2 regions of the Vibrio sp. YMD68 genome follow, and region 1 is predicted to be linked to the other one. Evidence: predicted binding sites of a transcription regulator. Region 1 holds the regulator's gene; the other holds the start of a gene.
What was found. Region 1 encodes PurR, which represses purine synthesis genes. Its sites were predicted from a motif close to TNANGNAAACGTTTNCNTNA; they were not measured.

Region 2: glpX (class II fructose-bisphosphatase) is a predicted target of PurR. The motif match lies at 3,195-3,214, and genes of this name have one in related genera.

Annotation. Positions count from the first base shown of each region.
Region 1 is NZ_CP124614.1:1,255,170-1,266,664, forward strand. It holds gene topA (type I DNA topoisomerase) at 1-172, shown strand, start outside; gene QF117_RS11930 (diguanylate cyclase) at 322-2,037, shown strand; gene glgC (glucose-1-phosphate adenylyltransferase) at 2,376-3,593, shown strand; gene glgA (glycogen synthase GlgA) at 3,583-5,037, shown strand; gene QF117_RS11945 (alpha/beta hydrolase) at 5,267-6,064, shown strand; gene QF117_RS11950 (TVP38/TMEM64 family protein) at 6,165-6,857, opposite strand; gene QF117_RS11955 (TfoX/Sxy family DNA transformation protein) at 7,003-7,593, opposite strand; cyclic di-GMP riboswitch class I at 7,707-7,809, opposite strand; gene purR (HTH-type transcriptional repressor PurR) at 7,952-8,959, opposite strand; gene torD (molecular chaperone TorD) at 9,207-9,854, opposite strand; gene torR (two-component system response regulator TorR) at 10,097-10,813, shown strand; gene elyC (envelope biogenesis factor ElyC) at 10,998-11,495, opposite strand, start outside.
Region 2 is NZ_CP124614.1:174,251-181,105, forward strand. It holds gene groL (chaperonin GroEL) at 1-285, shown strand, start outside; gene modF (molybdate ABC transporter ATP-binding protein ModF) at 625-2,070, shown strand; gene glpX (class II fructose-bisphosphatase) at 2,131-3,138, opposite strand; gene zapB (cell division protein ZapB) at 3,476-3,718, shown strand; gene metF (methylenetetrahydrofolate reductase) at 3,891-4,781, opposite strand; gene QF117_RS06785 (bifunctional aspartate kinase/homoserine dehydrogenase II) at 5,082-6,855, opposite strand, start outside.

The DNA of each region.
Region 1 (11,495 bases):
TGATGCGCCAACGGAAGACCCTGATGGTCTACCTACCGTTGTTCGATTTAGCCGTAAAACGAAAGAAAACTATGTGCGTTCAGAAATAGACGGTAAGCCTTCTGGCTGGACCGGCATGTTCGTCGATGGGAAATGGGAAATTACCGACAAAAGGAAAAAGCCCAAAAAATAACCATTGAAAGCAGCTCTTAGGGGCTGCTTTTTTCATGCTAAAGTATGAGTTTTCTGATGGAGTATGATATACCGCACACTTTTTAATACATCCTATTTACCTCGCAATCCACTCTCTCTAACTATGGAATAGTGACTAGAGTGATAACTATGAATATTCGCACCCAACTTACCTGGCTTTATACGATTGCTACGATCATTTTGATAGTGGTTGTTTTGTCGGTGGTCCGGTATTTTGAGCGCCAAATGACGATCGATCTGTTGTGGAAATATGGACAGATAGCGTCGACTTTCGATTTTGATAGTCTCTTACATGATGTTGAGCATGATGTCAGTATCGTTGACGCATTGGCGACAAATCGCGCTATCGTCGCCTGGGCGCAAGACACCGATTATGTTCAATTCAAGCATTCTGCTTTGCAGGTTCTTCATGATTATCACCAACGATTTCATTCCCAAAACTCATTCATTGCTTTAGACCAGTCACTGGAGTACTACTTTTTTGATTCTAGTCAGACCTCGGTGTCGGGGGTTGGTGCTCTTCAACATCAATTAGAAGAAGGGAATGAGCATGATCGTTGGTTTTTCGATCACAAATCCAGTGCGCTAACCGTGAATGTGAATTTAGATTACAGCAAGGAACTCGATGAAATATTTCTCTGGATTAATCAGGGTATTTACCATAAAGGTAAATTTCTAGGCATTGCTGGGACGGGTCTAGATATCTCAGAGTACAAACAGCACTTAAAGGAAAACGCAGAGGTAGGTATTAATACCATACTGGTTGATCCGTTTTACCAAATCCAGCTTCCACGTCGTCCACAACCGCCTCAACAGGATTCTAAACCTCTAGCATTTAGGTCCATTATTGAGACGATTGTAGATGAACAAGACTACCTGAATATTGAGTATTTGATGGAAAGGCAGAGGCTAGGTCAGGAGCCAGATAGGTTAGTAACAAAATTAGAAAGCAATAATATCGTCGCTGCAATCCAATATATTGATGCCATCAACTGGTATGAAATCTCGTTTATCAATGAAAAACACATTCTCCAATATAAACAGTCACATTTGATTTACATCTTAATCGCTGTTGTGATCGTTACTTTCTCTTTGGCGCTTTATGCCGTTATCGACAAACTGTTCATAAAGCCAATAGTTGATACGCACGCTTCCTTGCATCGATATTTAGATCCAAATGATAATGCGGAAAAAATGCGATTTAATAAAAAACCAAGTAACGAAATTGGGGCAATGATGAGTCTACTAGAATTGATGACCCACCCGCCCAAGCAGAAATCAGAGCGACAGTCTTTTCAATCGACACCGACACGACATGACCTTCATAGCTTAGAAACGTTAGACCCATCGACAGGGTTATACAGCAAAGTAGGAATAGAAAGAGAGATCTCAAAGGCGATAGCCATTTCTCAACGAGAGGGAACGCGCTTTGGTTTGCTGTGGGTAGATATTGAACAATATAATTGTCATGATTTGTCTCTATCATCAGATATTGACGATGAAGTGAGCTATTCAGTCGCCGCAGCGATACAGACTTGCGTTAGAGAATATGATTCGGTTTGTCGTTGGAGTCATCGAGATTTTTTACTCATGACCAACACCGATAGCGACAGATCACTAGAAGATTTATGTAAAAGGCTTGTACGTCAAATACGCAGTGTTCCTATGTTATCTGATTACCGTTTGACAATCGGGGGAGCGTGCATTGATTCAAAGGATTCAATGAGAGACGCTCTTGCTAAAGCAGATGGCGCTTTATATTTAGCGAAACGTTCGGCGAATAAATCCTATGTACTATGGTCAGTCGCTGATGAATCTGTAGCAAAATCGTTGTTTGATTCGTAGTGTTGCTACCAGGGCGTGTCAGTATTTGTGATATCAATAATACGAATAATTCCTCTATGGAACGTACATCAAAACCTTGTGTGTTTAATGTTACTGATTTGTTCGTATTCACTCTATATCTGTGAGCTAGCCAAGAATGTAAGAAGGAAACATAAAGGTAACTAACGTAATTGCATATTTGAAATTGTATTATTTTCGGAAGCAGTTACCGTATAGGAGCTTGATCGTGAAGTCGAAGCCGCTGATATCGACTTTATGTGAAAGAAGGAACAGTGGCGCTACCCCCAATACTAATAATTATAGTGCCAAACAATAATATAATAAATATGGAGAAAAAAATGGCTGGTGTTTTAGGTATGATTCTTGCTGGAGGCGAAGGTTCTCGCCTTAGACCGTTAACCGAATCTCGGAGTAAACCTGCAGTTCCGTTTGGTGGCAGTTATCGTTTAATCGATTTCGCTCTGAATAACTTTGTTAACGCAGATTTGATGCGTATTTACGTACTGACGCAATTTAAATCCCAATCTCTATTCCACCACATGAAAAAAGGTTGGAATATCAGTGGGATTACCGATCGATTTATTGACCCAATCCCTGCTCAAATGAGAACGGGAAAGCGTTGGTATGAGGGAACTGCAGACGCTATTTATCAAAACTTGAACTTCATGCAATTAGCGGAACCGGATCAAGTCTGCATATTTGGCTCTGATCATATTTATAAAATGGACATCAGACAAATGCTTGATTTCCATAAACAAAAAGAAGCGGCTTTAACGGTTTCTGCACTTCGTATGCCACTTGCTGAAGCGTCACAGTTTGGTGTCATTGAAGTTGATACAGAAGGCCGTATGGTGGGTTTCCAAGAGAAACCAGCCAATCCGAAGGCAATTCCAGGCGATCCGGAAAACGCATTAGTATCGATGGGCAACTACATTTTCGAAGCGAAAAACCTGTATGCAGAACTGATTGAAGATGCTGATAAAGAAGACTCGTCGCATGATTTTGGCAACGACATCATTCCAAATATGTACCCACGTGGTGATGTGTTTGTTTACGACTTTAGTACGAATACCATTACTGGTGAGAGAGAAGAAGTGTATTGGCGAGATGTAGGTACGATTGATGCGTATTGGCAGGCTCATATGGATTTGTTGAAAAAGGATCCACCGTTCTCTTTATACAACCGAAAATGGCCTTTGCATACATTCTACCCGGCATTACCGCCAGCAACCTTTACTGACTCAGCAAATGGACGTGTTCAGATTATCGATAGCTTAGTCTGTAATGGCAGTTATGTTCGTGGTTCAAGAATTGAAAAATCAGTGTTGGGTTTCAGAAGTAATATTGCTTCAGCGTGTGATATTAGTGAAAGTATTCTATTGGGAGACGTCAAGATTGGTGAAGGCTGTGTATTGCGCCGTGTCATCGTTGATAAAAATGCCGATATTGCGCCAGGAACTCAGATAGGTGTGAATTTACAAGAAGATAAAAAGCACTATCATGTGTCAGAAGATGGTGTTGTTGTGATAGGAAAGGGCGAGAAAATTGGCTACTAAAAAGCTATCGATTTTATTTGTTGCTTCTGAGGTTGAAGGATTGATCAAAAGTGGTGGCTTGGCGGATGTTGCCAAGGCACTGCCTGAATCCTTGCAAAGATTGAAGCAAGTGGTGAAACTAGCTATTCCAGCTTACAGCCAAATCCCTAATATTGAAGATGCTGAGGTGTTGATTGATACTCAGTTAAATAGTTGGCCACATACTGAATATCAAGTCGTGAGTACCGAAGTATCCGGTGTTCCTGTCTATGCGATTCGTTGTGAGAAATATTTTTCTCGCAAGGAAATGTATGCGGAAAATAACCAAGCTTATACAGACAATGCAGAACGGTTCGCTTTTTTCAGCGCGGCAAGTTTAGACATGCTCCCTAAGCTTGGATTCCAACCTGATATTGTTCATGCGAATGATTGGCACACGGGCCTTGTCCCATACTTCCTGAAAGTTCGTCATCAAGCAGACGCCTTTTATCAAGGCATGAGAAGTGTTATCTCCATTCATAACGCCGTTTTTAAAGGTGTGTTCAGCTACGATGAATTGCAGTCGGTCCCTGAGTTTCACTCTAGACATGTGCCTGAAGCTGCGGTAAGCGATACACATATCACTATGCTGAAAGCTGGAGTGATGTGTGCTGACAAGATCAATGCCGTTAGCCCGACGTACGCGGAAGAGCTTAAGACCGAGCTTGGAAGCCATGGCATGTCTTATGAGTTCAATCGTCGTAAAGACGATTTAGTCGGTATTCTCAATGGATGTGACTATTCATCGTGGAACCCAGAAACGGATGACTACCTGACTAAAAAATACAAAGCGACAAAGCAGAGTATGGTTCGTGGTAAGAAAGCTAATTGCCAAGCCTTACAAGAAGAAGTGGGTTTGCCGGTTAAAGATGTCGCTCTTTATGGGATGGTTTGTCGTCTGACTCATCAAAAGGGTGTTCACTACTTATTACCTATTTTGCATGAGTTTCTTAAGCACGATGTACAAATCGTCATTGTCGGTACGGGTGATCCAGTATTGGCGTGTCAATTGAAGGACATTGCGGCTCAACATGGAGACAAATTCGCATTTGTCGAAGCGTACAGCAATAAGTTGGCTCATTGGGTCGAAGCTGGTTCGGATTTCTTTTTGATGCCGTCTGAGTTTGAGCCCTGTGGCTTGAATCAGATCTATAGTATGTCCTATGGCACACTTCCGATAGTACGCGGGGTGGGCGGTTTAAAAGACAGTGTCACGGATTACGATGAGAACCCTGAACAAGCAACAGGCTTTATCTTTACTGATCCAACGGCAAATGCTCTTTTGCTGACGCTTATGCGTTCACTGTTACTTTATGCGCAAAATACCCCAGAGATTCGTCGATTGCAGCTGGATGCAATGAAAAAGAATTTTTGTTGGGATGATGCGGCTAAGCACTATTTGGTTATGTATCGAAGCACTCAGTAACACTCTTATACATTCAAGCGCCTACGGGCGCTTTTTTTTGCTTAAGCGATAACGGTTGTGCGGTTTCGATTCTGTAACGTTAATGTATCTTTAGGTGAATGGTCACATCAGGCAACAACTAGACAATCATTTGAGTGGTGTTTGTTATCCGATAAATAGCATTTACTATAAAATATGGTAGGCTTCTATGTTAGGTTCATTAGATTGCGTACTTAGGTTTTATTGAATAATGTCACAAACTCTACTTTTTCATAAGACATACGAACACCCTTCAAGTAACGAGTGGGTGGTTTTTGTGCACGGGGCAGGTGGAAGCTCGTCGATATGGTTCAAACAGATTAAAGCATACAAAGAGCATTTCAATATCTTGCTGCTTGATCTTCGTGGGCATGGGAAATCAAATCTATTCATCAAAGATCTTATTGCGAATCGTTATACGTTTAGAGAAGTGACCTTGGATATTTTGAAAGTACTGGATCACGTTAAGATTCGCTCTGCCCACTTCGTTGGCATGTCGCTAGGAACGATCATCGTTCAGAATATTGCAGAGATTGCGTCAGAGCGTGTGCATAGTATGGTTTTAGGGGGCGCTGTAACACGGCTCAATATTCGTTCTCAGATATTAATAAAGCTAGGTGATTTGAGTAAACACATCATCCCGTACATGTGGTTATATCGTTTGTTTGCGTACGTTGTTATGCCTCAGCGCAACCAGAAAGAGTCTCGTCATATGTTTGTACGAGAGGCAAAAAAATTATGCCAGAAAGAGTTTAAACGTTGGTTTATTTTGACGGCGGAAGTCAACCCATTGATGAGGTACTTCAAAAATAGAGAGTTGCCAATCCCAACACTTTATTTAATGGGTGAGCAAGACTATATGTTTATTCAACCAGTCAAAGAAATGGTTGCGGCTCATCAAGATAGCAAACTGCTAGAAATACCTAATTGCGGTCATGTGTGTAATGTTGAGCGCCCGGAAGAATTTAATCGTTACTCGATAGAGTTTATTAAAAACTGCACTCGATAGGTTGATCCCACTCACGCAAGAATCCCACCCACGCAAGATCAATTAGGTGCTACACGAGCCTTATTCTGTAGCACCACGCCTTTTTTTCCTCAAGAATACGTTACCCTTCATTTTGCTTCGCAGAGTCACTCTTTCTTATTATCGTCATGGCTTTCTTGGTGATGATTGGAAATAACCCCAACAAAACAAACGATAGAATCACAGGCAAAGAGACAATGCCTGAAAGGCTTTCTATATTGGCGAGTTGGGTTCCCGCATTAAGATAGACGGCCGTACCCGGTAGCATACCGAGTTGACTCACGAGGTAGAATCTTAAAGCTGATATTGGCGTCAATCCCATCAAAAGGTTGATCAGAAAGAATGGAACAACAGGGATAAGGCGCAGTGAAAAAAGATAAAACGCGCCGTCTTTTTCTACCCCTTCATTAATTGTAGAGAGTTTGGAGCCGAATTTTTTTTGAACCCATTCCTTCAACAAAAATCGACTACTAAGAAAGGCAAGCGTTGCGCCTATTGAGCTGGCAAAAGAAACCAAAACCAGGCTGGTCCAAAACCCAAACAGCGCGGCACCTAATAGAGTTACAACCGCAGCACCTGGGATAGAAAATGCGACCACAACGATATAAATTGCAAAGTAGCTTAGAGCTGCGATTGCAAAGTTGGATTCAATAATATTACTCAATGATTCTTGCTGTGACTTTGCATTCTCTAAAGTCAAAAGGTGCCCGTAATTTATCGTAAGAAATAGAATGGTGCCGATCAGAAAAATGGCAAAGAGTATTTTTTTATTCATAGTTATAGAACCTGTAAGGTGATGTGCGTATAGAGAACCGTATTAGGGTAAAAAAATTTCAAGTATCAATAGAATAAACAGATTCAAATTTTGATGCCGATAATGAGACATAAAAAAACCAACATATGAATGTTGGTTTTTTGAGTTATCTTAATCGATTCGCGAGTTCTTCCCGTCTCTCTTGGGGAATAACAGACCAGTGAGTCCCCTTAATAGCACCTTCTAGCGCCCAAAGGAGCTCCAAGCCCACATCTGATGGGTGAGATTGCTGAATGGCCTTATAAGCGGCTACAGAGCCTTGCTCCTCAAGAGTTGCCACAGAATCAATCCCCGCTTTTTTCAGCATTCTTTCCGTTGCTAACCTAAGATTTGGTAAATCCTTAAGGCGATCCGGTTTTGCAGATGCTTGGCTTTCTTTTTCTTTCTTTGCGATCTCTAATGAGCTTTTTGCTTCAGCGAGAGTGGCTGCGGAATCTGACATCCAATCATCAGGTAACGCATAATATTTGGTTACGACAGGGTGTCCGCGCTTTTTATAGACATATGGCATATAGCCTTGCTGCTTGAACTTTTTAACGGCAATGCTATCGGCTCTTATGTGAAGTTTGTCATTTACAACAAGTGCAAACATTGTGTCTTCAACAAAAATACCGAAACCGCCAAACATTGAACGAGACTTTACTCGTCCAAGCTGTTCAAACAGCCTCATTGAGTCTTTTAGTATTGGTTTATCCATGCTGTATGTTCTCGGTGTATGTTAAATACGCCACCAAATCAGGTCCGAGAGGTTAGCAAAATATGCAGAAACTGTGTCATTTACGGGTAAATTTTATGTTTGCATTGCTTGCCATCGGTAACCCCGCTACCTACCAACTCCTGTGATAAACAGAATGTTTGGTTAAGGCCGGAGGCTTTGCGTCCCACCCTTTCAAGTGGTTTGCCCTGTGCGTGACTAAAAATAAAGCTTTGATCAATCTGAATGAATATCACTAAACCGCTTGGTTACTGTGATGTTCATCCAACAAATTCATCTCAATAATGAGTCTAAACTATAACATATAATTAGCAAGTAAAGAAAAGCCAGTCAACACAGCCTACTTATTGAGATCCTTTACGGTGTTTCGTTCTACGATTTCAGGGTGCATCTCAAATATGCGCTTTTCATGATCTTTATCTTTGATTCTCTCAAGCAAAATTTCAAATGCATTTTTACCTACACGACGTTTGGGTTGGTGTACGGTCGTTAGTGGAGGCGAAAAGTATTCAGCAAGCTCAATATTGTCATAACCGATGACAGAGATATCGTTAGGAACGTTAATCCCTTTTTGCCCTAAGCGACTGATTAAACCGAGAGCCATCGTGTCGTTGAAACAGAAAATGGCCGTTGGTTTGTTGTCCATCGCTGCAATTTGGTCTGCCGCTAAGACAGCAGTATCACACTCAAAGTTACCTTCTAAGATCCAATCTTCATCGATTTTCAGGTTGGCTTCTGTCAATGCACGCTTAAAGCCTAAAATGCGCTCTTGGCATGCTGCTTTTTCAAAATGCCCGCTGAGACAAGCAATATCTTTATGGCCTTTATCAATCAGGTATTTTGTGGCGAGATAACCCCCTTCTTCTGAATTATCGATTATTTTATCGGCCTGGGAGCTTTCCGGGCCCCAATCCATCACAACCTTTGGAATGGTTGAGTGACGGTCAAGCATTTCTCGGAGTTCTTCAGTAAGGTCCGAACACATGACAAGAATGCCATCCACTCGTTTTTCGGCCAGCATTCGAATATAGTCACGCTGTTTTTCATAGATACCGCCGGTGTTACAAAGAATCAGCGTGTAGCCTTGGCGATAACAATAGCTTTCAACACCGTCAATGACTTCAGAAAAGAAAAGGTTTGTAGATTGAGTGACCAGCATACCAATCGTACGTGTTGTATTGCATTTTAAGCTGCGGGCAACGGCACTTGGGGCGTAGTTGAGTTCTTCAACGGCTTTATTCACTTTTTCTTGTGTCGTTTCTGCCACGAATCGCGTTTTATTGATAACGTGAGAAACCGTGGTCGTTGATACGCCAGCTAAGCGAGCAACATCTTTAATTGTGGCCATAATTCTTTTCCTGTTAATTGCTGTTGCAATTCCATTCACTAACAAAGCGTTTCAGTGCTTACATGAGCAAAAACATCTTACATCAGTAAAAACACAAAAACCGCCAATAATAGCGGTTAGTTAGTCATTCTTTTGTCGTTATTATTTTAATTTTAGACTTCATGTGAAGTACAAGCAATGAAAAGCGGTCATATTCGCGTGATCTAAAACTACAATTAGACAATATCATGGTGTTTATATTGAGTTTTTACTCGCCAGCTAAGTATTGGCAATCGAGTTCCAGAAAAGCACCCATCAATTCAGATACCGCAGCATAGAAACCGAAATCATCCAATTGCTGACATTTATGAGCAAATTGCGGGACCCAAGATAACAAGTAGGTTGAGATAAACTGTTTTTGCTCAATCAGTGCTTGGTCAAGATGCTTTTCGATTTCAACTTCATTGGAACGGATAATCAGGTGACCTAAAAAATCAAGTTCAATAGCGATATGATCAGCCGGTTCATTGAGGGTTTCATGAACGGTCACATTATGCTTCGCCATCAGCTCAGCCATTTCCTTTGCAGGAGTATCATTGAGTATCCCAGCCTCGCCAATATAAATTGACGCGTATGGCAGAGCTGAATCTTTATCTGACTTTAAAAATAGGTCACAAAAATCAGCAGATAACTCAAGTTGCGCATCTTCTCTGTCTTGCAGTCGATTCAGTGCGTCAACGAGTTTATCAATCGCAGGTTTTAATGATGGGTTCTCTCCCAAACCAGTGAGGAAAGCTCTAATCTGAGCAGACTGGTACTGTTCGATATCCGCTTCGGTGAGCTCCTTGGCGAATAGGCTAGATAGCCACCAGTAGATTTCAGCCCGTTTTTCGTTGAATGCTTTTGTTTCTTGCATTGTCATTAGCCTTAACAGAAATTATCTTTCTAGTTTAGCGAATAAAAATGAATAGGGTTACTTAAGAGTGTGATAAATATTGTGAAATTATGTCGTATTATGAACAGATTCAGCGAGCTTGTTTTGAATCAATAAACTTGCAAGATTTGTCCAAACTTAACCGGATGAGCTAGAATTGTGATGAATTATGAATAGAATGGCTCTAGCAAAATCATTCCAATGAATAAAAATAAGTGAGTTAAATGACTTATCATATACTGGTCGTCGAAGACGATGCTGTAACACGCAGTAAGCTGGTCGGCTACTTTCAGAATGAAGGTTATACGGTGAGTGAAGCTCAAAGCGGTGAACAGATGCATGAAATATTGCAAATGTCCTCTGTCGATTTGGTCATGCTCGACATTAACCTTCCAGGCTCTGATGGTCTGATGTTGACACGAGAACTACGAAGTCAGTCGGACATTGGTATTATTCTAGTAACCGGGCGAACGGACAGCATTGATAAGATTGTTGGCTTAGAAATGGGTGCGGATGATTACGTCACCAAACCCTTTGAATTACGTGAACTGCTGGTTCGAGTGAAAAATTTATTGTGGCGGATCTCAACAGCAAAGAATGCCTCTTCTCTCTCTGCGGTAAAAAAAGACGCCAACGAGAAATTGGTTCACTTTAGTGATTGGACGTTTGATATTCAGCGCAGAGCACTTAGCCGTGATGGTGTTCCGGTTAAACTGACCAAAGCAGAATACGAATTGCTTGTTGCGTTATCATCGTACCCTAACCAAGTATTAAGCCGAGAACGTATACTCAACATGATCAGTCACCGCGTCGATGCACCAAACGATCGTACTATTGATGTGTTGATCAGACGCATGAGAGCGAAAATGGAATACGATGCAAAGAACCCGCAAATTTTTGTCACTGTCCATGGCGAGGGGTATATGTTTGCCGGAGATTAAATCTAGTATTCCCACAATATTGTCTTCCCACAAGCACTGTATTCCTACAACCATGGCATTCCCATAATCATTGGATTTATCCATAGGATAGACAAAAAAGCCCGAAGTTGATGACTTCGGGCTTTTTAATATGGGAGCGTTCTATCTCGGAGATTTGTAGAGTTAACCGTGTTATGGATGACGCCTAAAGCGTATTATCTTCCACTTCCAAAACGTTTTCTTCGTAATTGGCGGCTTTATCACGTAATGTCTGCCAGGCCGTCCCTAAGGTTTCGTGCCAATATCGTTCGGTTTGCTCTAGGTAACGCGCTCTTGGTGTGTATTTTTCCCACGGCTGATTAATATTTTGGTGGGCCAAGTAGTTAGTCGGCGCAGGAACGGGTTTAATCCCAGCGGAGTGAAACTCGTTTAGTGAACGCTGCATATGACTTGCGGATGTGACGAGTATCAGTTTTTTCTGGCCGACAAACGCCGCGGCTTGTCGCGCTTCTTCCCACGTATCTTTGGCTGTTTCCAGCAAGATAATATCAGACTTGGATACCCCTAACGCGAGTGCAACTTTCGCCATCATTCGCGCGTTACTAAATTCAGAACCTCCAGCGTAACCTGAAAGAATCAGTTTAGAACCAGGGTACATACGAGAGATCCGAATCCCTTCGCTCAGTCTCATCAACGCAGTACG
Region 2 (6,855 bases), 1.1 Mb from region 1:
ACGACTAACGCAGGTGATGAAGAGTCAGTTGTCGCGAACAACGTACGTGCTGGCGAAGGTAACTACGGTTACAACGCGGCGACAGGTGAGTACGGCGATATGATCGAAATGGGTATCCTAGATCCTACCAAAGTGACTCGTTCTGCACTTCAGTTCGCAGCATCGGTTGCCGGTCTTATGATCACAACAGAAGCAATGATCACTGACAAGCCTCAAGACTCTGGTCCAGCTATGCCTGATATGGGCGGCATGGGCGGTATGGGTGGAATGCCTGGCATGATGTGATGATTTGTTTCCTCTTCGCTGTATAGCTTGATAACGTCGTCGAGCATGCTCATTTATAATTATAAACTGCGCGTGTTCTTCTCGTTCTAAAGCTATACATCTTTGAGTCGAACAAATATCGAGTATTAAACCGAGGCTTTTAGTCTCGGTTTTTTTGTGCCTGAAAAATGAGTTGATGCTTATTTAATACGGTAATTCGACATTGGTGTTGGCGTGTGACTGGATAATGGTGATGATATTTTGCACTATATGGGGAAGGGGAAAAGAAAGTGCTGAAAGGCGATCGCCTGACATGTTCACAACAATAAAAAATAACAATGATAAAAACAGGGATACGTTATGCACATTGAAAAGCTTCGCTACCATAGCGACGCCGCTTCGTTAAGTATTGATGATTGGGCTCTCACACCAAACCAGCATTGGGGGATATTCGCAGCCCACAGTCACAGTGCTTCGTTGGTGGCACGGATCCTTAGTGGTGATTTAGTTCCAGACAGTGGCGAGATTAAAAACCTCCCGCAGCGTATTTCATGCGTCTCATTGGAAATGCAGCAGCAATTGCTTGAAGATGAAATTGCCAAAGACGAAACAGATTTTCAAGACAGCTTAGATTATGGAACGTCCGTTGAACAGCTGCTTATCGATGTGGGGTGTGAGGCGAAAGAGCTTGAAACGATGTTGGAAAAAACCGATTTGATGCGGTTACGCCAGCGACAATTTAGACAGCTTTCAACGGGAGAAACGCGCCGAGTCATGCTCGCCAGAGCTTTGGTTCAGAATCCACAATTGTTGATTCTCGATGAGCCATACACCGGGTTAGACACCGAACACCGCGCCGCTCTGACAGAATTGCTTAATCAATGTTCCAGCCAAATGCAGTTAGTGATCATTACCTCTCGGGAGGATGAATTACCGAAGTGTATTACCCATGTCGCTCTGTTTGATCACCAACGTTTAACACAAACCATGACCGAAAAAGAGTGGTCTTCCCATCCGATTCGACAACAAATTCAAGCCCTTTCAGAGCAAAAAAGTGATGCGTTACTGGGGATGATGGCTGAAAAAACACCCAATGAAAAAACGAGTGAACCGCTGGTGTCCATGAATAATGTCAAAGTGGAATACCTCGATGGCGTTATTTTCAAAGACTTCACTTGGCAGATGAACGTTGGGGAGCATTGGCAAATACGTGGCCCCAATGGTTGTGGAAAAAGCACCTTGCTGGGTTTGATTCTAGGTGATCACCCTCAATGTTATTGCAATGACATTCATGTATTTGGCATGAAGCGCGGCAGTGGTGAGAGTATCTGGGATATAAAACGTCAAATAGGTATCGTTTCATCCGCACTGCATCTGCAATATCGAGTTGGGTGCCAAGCGTTGGATGTGTTGTTGTCGGGTTTCTATGATTCCATCGGGCTTTACGATCAACCGAGTAAAAAGCAAATTGAAGCGGCGCATCAGTGGTTAGATGTCTTGGAAATGCGTGAATTTGCTAAGATCAGTTTTCGCAGTCTCGACTATGGTCAGCAACGGTTATTGCTGATCGGACGCGCCCTGATCAAACAACCTGCATTGTTGATTCTTGATGAACCGTATCAGGGGCTCGACTTTATTAACCGTAAGTTAGTCTATTTTGCACTGAATCGAATTGCTAAGGCGAACCTGAGCCAGCTTTTGTATGTCACGCACTACAAAGAAGATGCGTTGGATGCAATCACACACTTTGTCGATTTTGTACCGGATAGAGAAGGGCATAAAGCTGTTATTACGCATATCGAGTAATATAGAGTTGATCAAAAAAGGCTTCATTCTAAAACGAAGCCTTCTATCAAAATACTCTAATTACAGAATGTGATCGCGTACTTCAGGGTCTTTACGCTCTAGGTAGTGAATCGATTTAATACGACGGATGGTACGGCAGCGGCCACGGATGACTAAGGTTTCCGTCGTCGCGATATTTCCTTTACGGGTAATGCCTTCTAGAAGGTCACCTTTAGTGATGCCCGTTGCGGCGAAAACCACATCGTCACTGCGCGCCATATCTTCCATTTTAAGCACGACATTCGTAGCCACGCCCATTTCAGCACAACGCTTCAGTTCTTCTTCACCAAACTTACGGTTTTCTTCGGTATCGCCTTTTACTTCATGGCGAGGGATCAGCTTACCGTGCATGTCACCATCGAGAGCACGAATAACCGCAGCAGACACCACACCTTCAGGCGCACCGCCGATGCAGTACATAACATCGACTTCGCTGTCAGGCATACAGGTGAGAATAGACGCCGCCACATCACCATCTGGCACAGCGAAAACGCGTACGCCCATGGCTTGCATTTCTGCGATCACTTTATCGTGACGAGGCTTAGCAAGCGTGGTGACAACCAATGTATCTAACGTTTTACCGAGTGCTTTCGCAATATTTTCAAGGTTTTCTGCTAGCGGTTTATCAAGGTCGATGCAGCCTTTCGCACCAGGGCCAACCACGAGTTTTTCCATGTACATGTCAGGCGCTTTTAAGAAGCTACCTTTCTCGCCCGCAGCAAGAACAGCCAGTGCATTCGATTGCCCCATAGCGGTCATGCGAGTCCCTTCGATAGGGTCTACCGCGATATCAACGGCATCACCGCCTTTACCTACATTTTCACCAATGAAAAGCATCGGCGCATCATCAATTTCACCTTCACCGATCACGATCTCGCCGCTAATGTCGGTTTTATTGAGTAGGCTGCGCATAACTTCAACCGCTGCACCGTCAGCAGCAATTTTATCGCCACGGCCAAGCCATTTGTAACCTGCTAATGCAGCACCTTCGGTAACTCGTGAAAATGCCATTGCTAAGTCGCGTTTCATGATGACTCCAAATATGAAAGGGAAAAGGAAAAATTCGGCGAGATTTTAGCACATCAAAAAGGAAACGTTTGCTTTTTTGTCTAATGGCCATTCAGCGCATGATATTTTCAAACAAATTGAAGCGTGAACCTTGGCTTGGTCAGGTGTTTGTCAATATGCGTGTGTTTTTTGAGCGAATGATATAAATTATCGAATATAGCGCGTGTTTATCGGCTCGCTGCTGAGTAGAATGGGGGCAATAGCAACACTCACCAAACAACGACTTAAGCACACATCCGTTTAAGCACACATTCACTTAAGCAAGTAACGACTTAAGCAAATAGAAAGGTAGGCTAAAATGTCTTTTGAAGTATTAGAGCAATTGGAAGCAAAGATTCAAACAGCGGTAGATACAATTTCACTGCTACAAATGGAAGTAGAAGAGCTAAAAGAAGAAAAGCAACTGCTAGAAAACGAAGCGAATGAGCTAAAAGCAAACCGTGAAGCTCTAGAGCAAAAAACAGAGCAGATGCAACAAGAACAAGCGGCATGGCAAGAACGTATCCGCGGCCTATTGGGTAAAATGGATGAAGTAGAGTAGGCGCTCGCTTACTTTTTCTTGAGCTTGTAAATAATTTTTTGAAGCTTAATGAGCTTTCTTGGAAGCCGGATTCGTTTGCTTTACAGCTAGATGGGTTTTCTTTGAATTTATAATAAAAACGCCAGCGATGATTCGTTGGCGTTTTTGTTTTTCTGACCGCAGGCGAATTCTATTACCCTTGTGGGCGAACACCGAGCGTATGACAAAGTGCGTACGTCATTTCAGCGCGATTTAGCGTGTAGAAGTGGAAATCTTTAACACCTTCACGGCTTAAAATTCTCACCATATCGATCGCTTGGCTGGCTCCGACTAGTTGGCGTGTGGTTGGGTCGTCGTCTAGACCTTCAAACTGTTTTGCCATCCAGCCCGGGACTTTTACGTTGTTCATCGCGGCAAAACGAGACGCTTGTTTAAAATTCGACACGGGTAAAATACCTGGCACAATTTCAACATCAATCCCAGCTGCGACACAGCGGTCACGAAAACGCAGGTAACTTTCGACATCGAAGAAGAATTGAGTGATGGCACGATTTGCGCCTGCATCCACTTTGCGTTTCAGGTTGAGAAGATCAGATTGTGCACTTTTCGCTTCAGGGTGAACTTCAGGAAACGCAGCCACAGAGATATCAAAGTCATGGCGTTCTTTCAGGAGCGTCACAAGATCTGATGCGTACATGTCTGGTGCACCGCCACCAGGTGGAATGTCGCCACGAAGTGCCACAATGCTTTGAATGCCATTATTCCAGTAATCATCCGCGATTTGGATTAACTCATCACGAGAGGCGTCAATGCACGTTAGGTGAGGCGCAGCAATCAAGCCGGTTTGATCTTTAATGTCTTTGATGATGGAGTGCGTACGGTCACGCTCGCCAGAGTTTGCGCCATAAGTAACAGAAACAAACTTTGGTTGTAGAGTTTTCAGGCGGTGTACAGAGTTCCATAGTGTTTCTTCCATCTTTTCACTGCTCGGTGGAAAGAACTCGAATGACACATTAATGTTGTCTGAAAGCTCAGCAACATTTTGGTTTAATGCATCTATGTGACCTGCGTGTGTGTATCCCATCTTACTCTCCCTGTGATCAATGTAATCACCAAACTTTAAAATCGACGTTTAGACGTCTATATGTCCACAGGATGTAATGAAAGCGATTTAATGTCAACAGTCTAACTATGAATTTTTTTCATGTTGATAATGAGCCAATCTCAAGTAGAGATGAAGTCGCTATTCAATGAGTTATGCAAGTAGGTATTCAAGCAACCATTAAGGCAACCATTGAGGCGATGAGTAGGATGATGCAAGAAAAGAGGGGAAAAAATGGGCTAGATAATCTCTAACCCAATTATTGACATGAAATAGTCCAGGTTACAGTAGGCTCGACAATAGGTTCAGATCCGATTGAATCGCTCCCGCCGTGACTTCTCGCCCTGCGCCAGGGCCACGAATCACCAGTGGGTTGTCTTTATACCACTTACTTTCAATCGCAAAAATATTGTCGCAAGGGAGCAGGTTGGCGAGTGCGTGCTCTTTGTTGAGCGCTTCAATACCAACGGTTGCTTTGCCGTTCTTCTCGAGTCGAGCAATGTAGCGCAGTACTTTATCTTCACGCTGAGCTTTTTCCAATCGCTCGGCCAGAATCTCACTCAGTAGAGCACTCTTATCTAGGAAGTCATCCAGCGGGAGGCCAGCCAGCTCTTGAGGCACTAACGATTCCACTTTGACGTTTTCAGGTTCAATATCAAGGCCGGATTCACGGGCAAGGATAACCAACTTGCGCATAACGTCTGACCCATCAAGATCAGAACGCGGATCGGGCTCTGTTAACCCTTGTTGCCAGGCTAAATCAACCAGTTCACTGAAAGGAACCGAGCCATCAAACTGCTGGAATAACCACGACAGTGTGCCCGAGAAAATGCCAGACAGCGCCATGATGTCATCGCCACTTTCACGAAGATCGCGAACCGTGTGATTGATCGGTAAGCCCGCCCCCACGGTGGCATTGTATAACCAATGGCGGTTGATTTTACTGAATGCATCCTGAACTTGATGGTAATAGTGACTGGATGCGGATCCTGCCACTTTGTTTGCTGAGATAAGGTGCATACCGTGTGCAGCAATGTCGAGATATTGATTGGCAAGCACTTGGCTAGCGGTGACATCCAGGACGATTACATCATCGTAGCCCTGAATCGCTCCTAGTCGCTCAATCCATTCTTTGCCATTGTGAGTGACCGATTCATCGTTAAATCGCTTCTCAACGCTGCTTGCATCGATTCCTTGCTCATCAAACCAATACGTCTGGCTGTCGATGACGGCAACGAGGTTGAAGCTCATTCCGCGGCGTTTTTCTAACTCATTTTTTTGGACAGAGAACAACTCAAGCCAACTACGGCCAATATTGCCCTTGCCGCATAACGCAATCGCGACACGTTTCTGTGCCTGGAAAAGTTGAGTATGAATCGCATTGACCAACGGTGTTATCGGCGTTTTGCGTGTTACGGCCACAAGACTTAACCCCGATTGAGATTCAGAGATGAACTCGACCGGTGAAGCTTTCAGTTGTTGGTAAAAGCCGTAACAGTGATTCGGGTTTTTCGCCACGCCCGCACCGACGGCAGCGACAAGGGAATACCCTTCTTTGAGTTTGATTTCCGCTTCTATCGCGGCATCTTGCAGGTGGCTTAAGGCACCGCTAGCAATTTCGGCGGTATAAGCAAGACGCAGTTTGTATTGATCAGGTTGAGCTTCATAGGCCAGCGGTTCAAGCTGGGCGCGTTTTAGGCTTTGTAGTACTTCGGTTTCTACGCGTTCAAAATCGTGGCTGTGAGCAAAGGAAAGCTGAATCAGCAATACTTCGTCAAGTGAGGTGATGATTTTTGCACCACGACCAGAAGCCAGTACGCGTTCAATGCGTGTTGACCCTGATTCGGCTTGATAGCTGCAACGTAAATGAAGATCCATGGTGCTTTGAGCGACAGGTTGCAAAGTACGACTGTGCAGTACGGGCGCAGCAAGCCGAGCCAGTTCACTGGCTTCATCTAATCGAAGCAGCGGCAGTAAGCAAGCATCGCTAACAATGCGGGGGTCGGCACTGTATACGCCGGCCACATCGCTCCAGATGGTCACCTGCGTGGCTTCG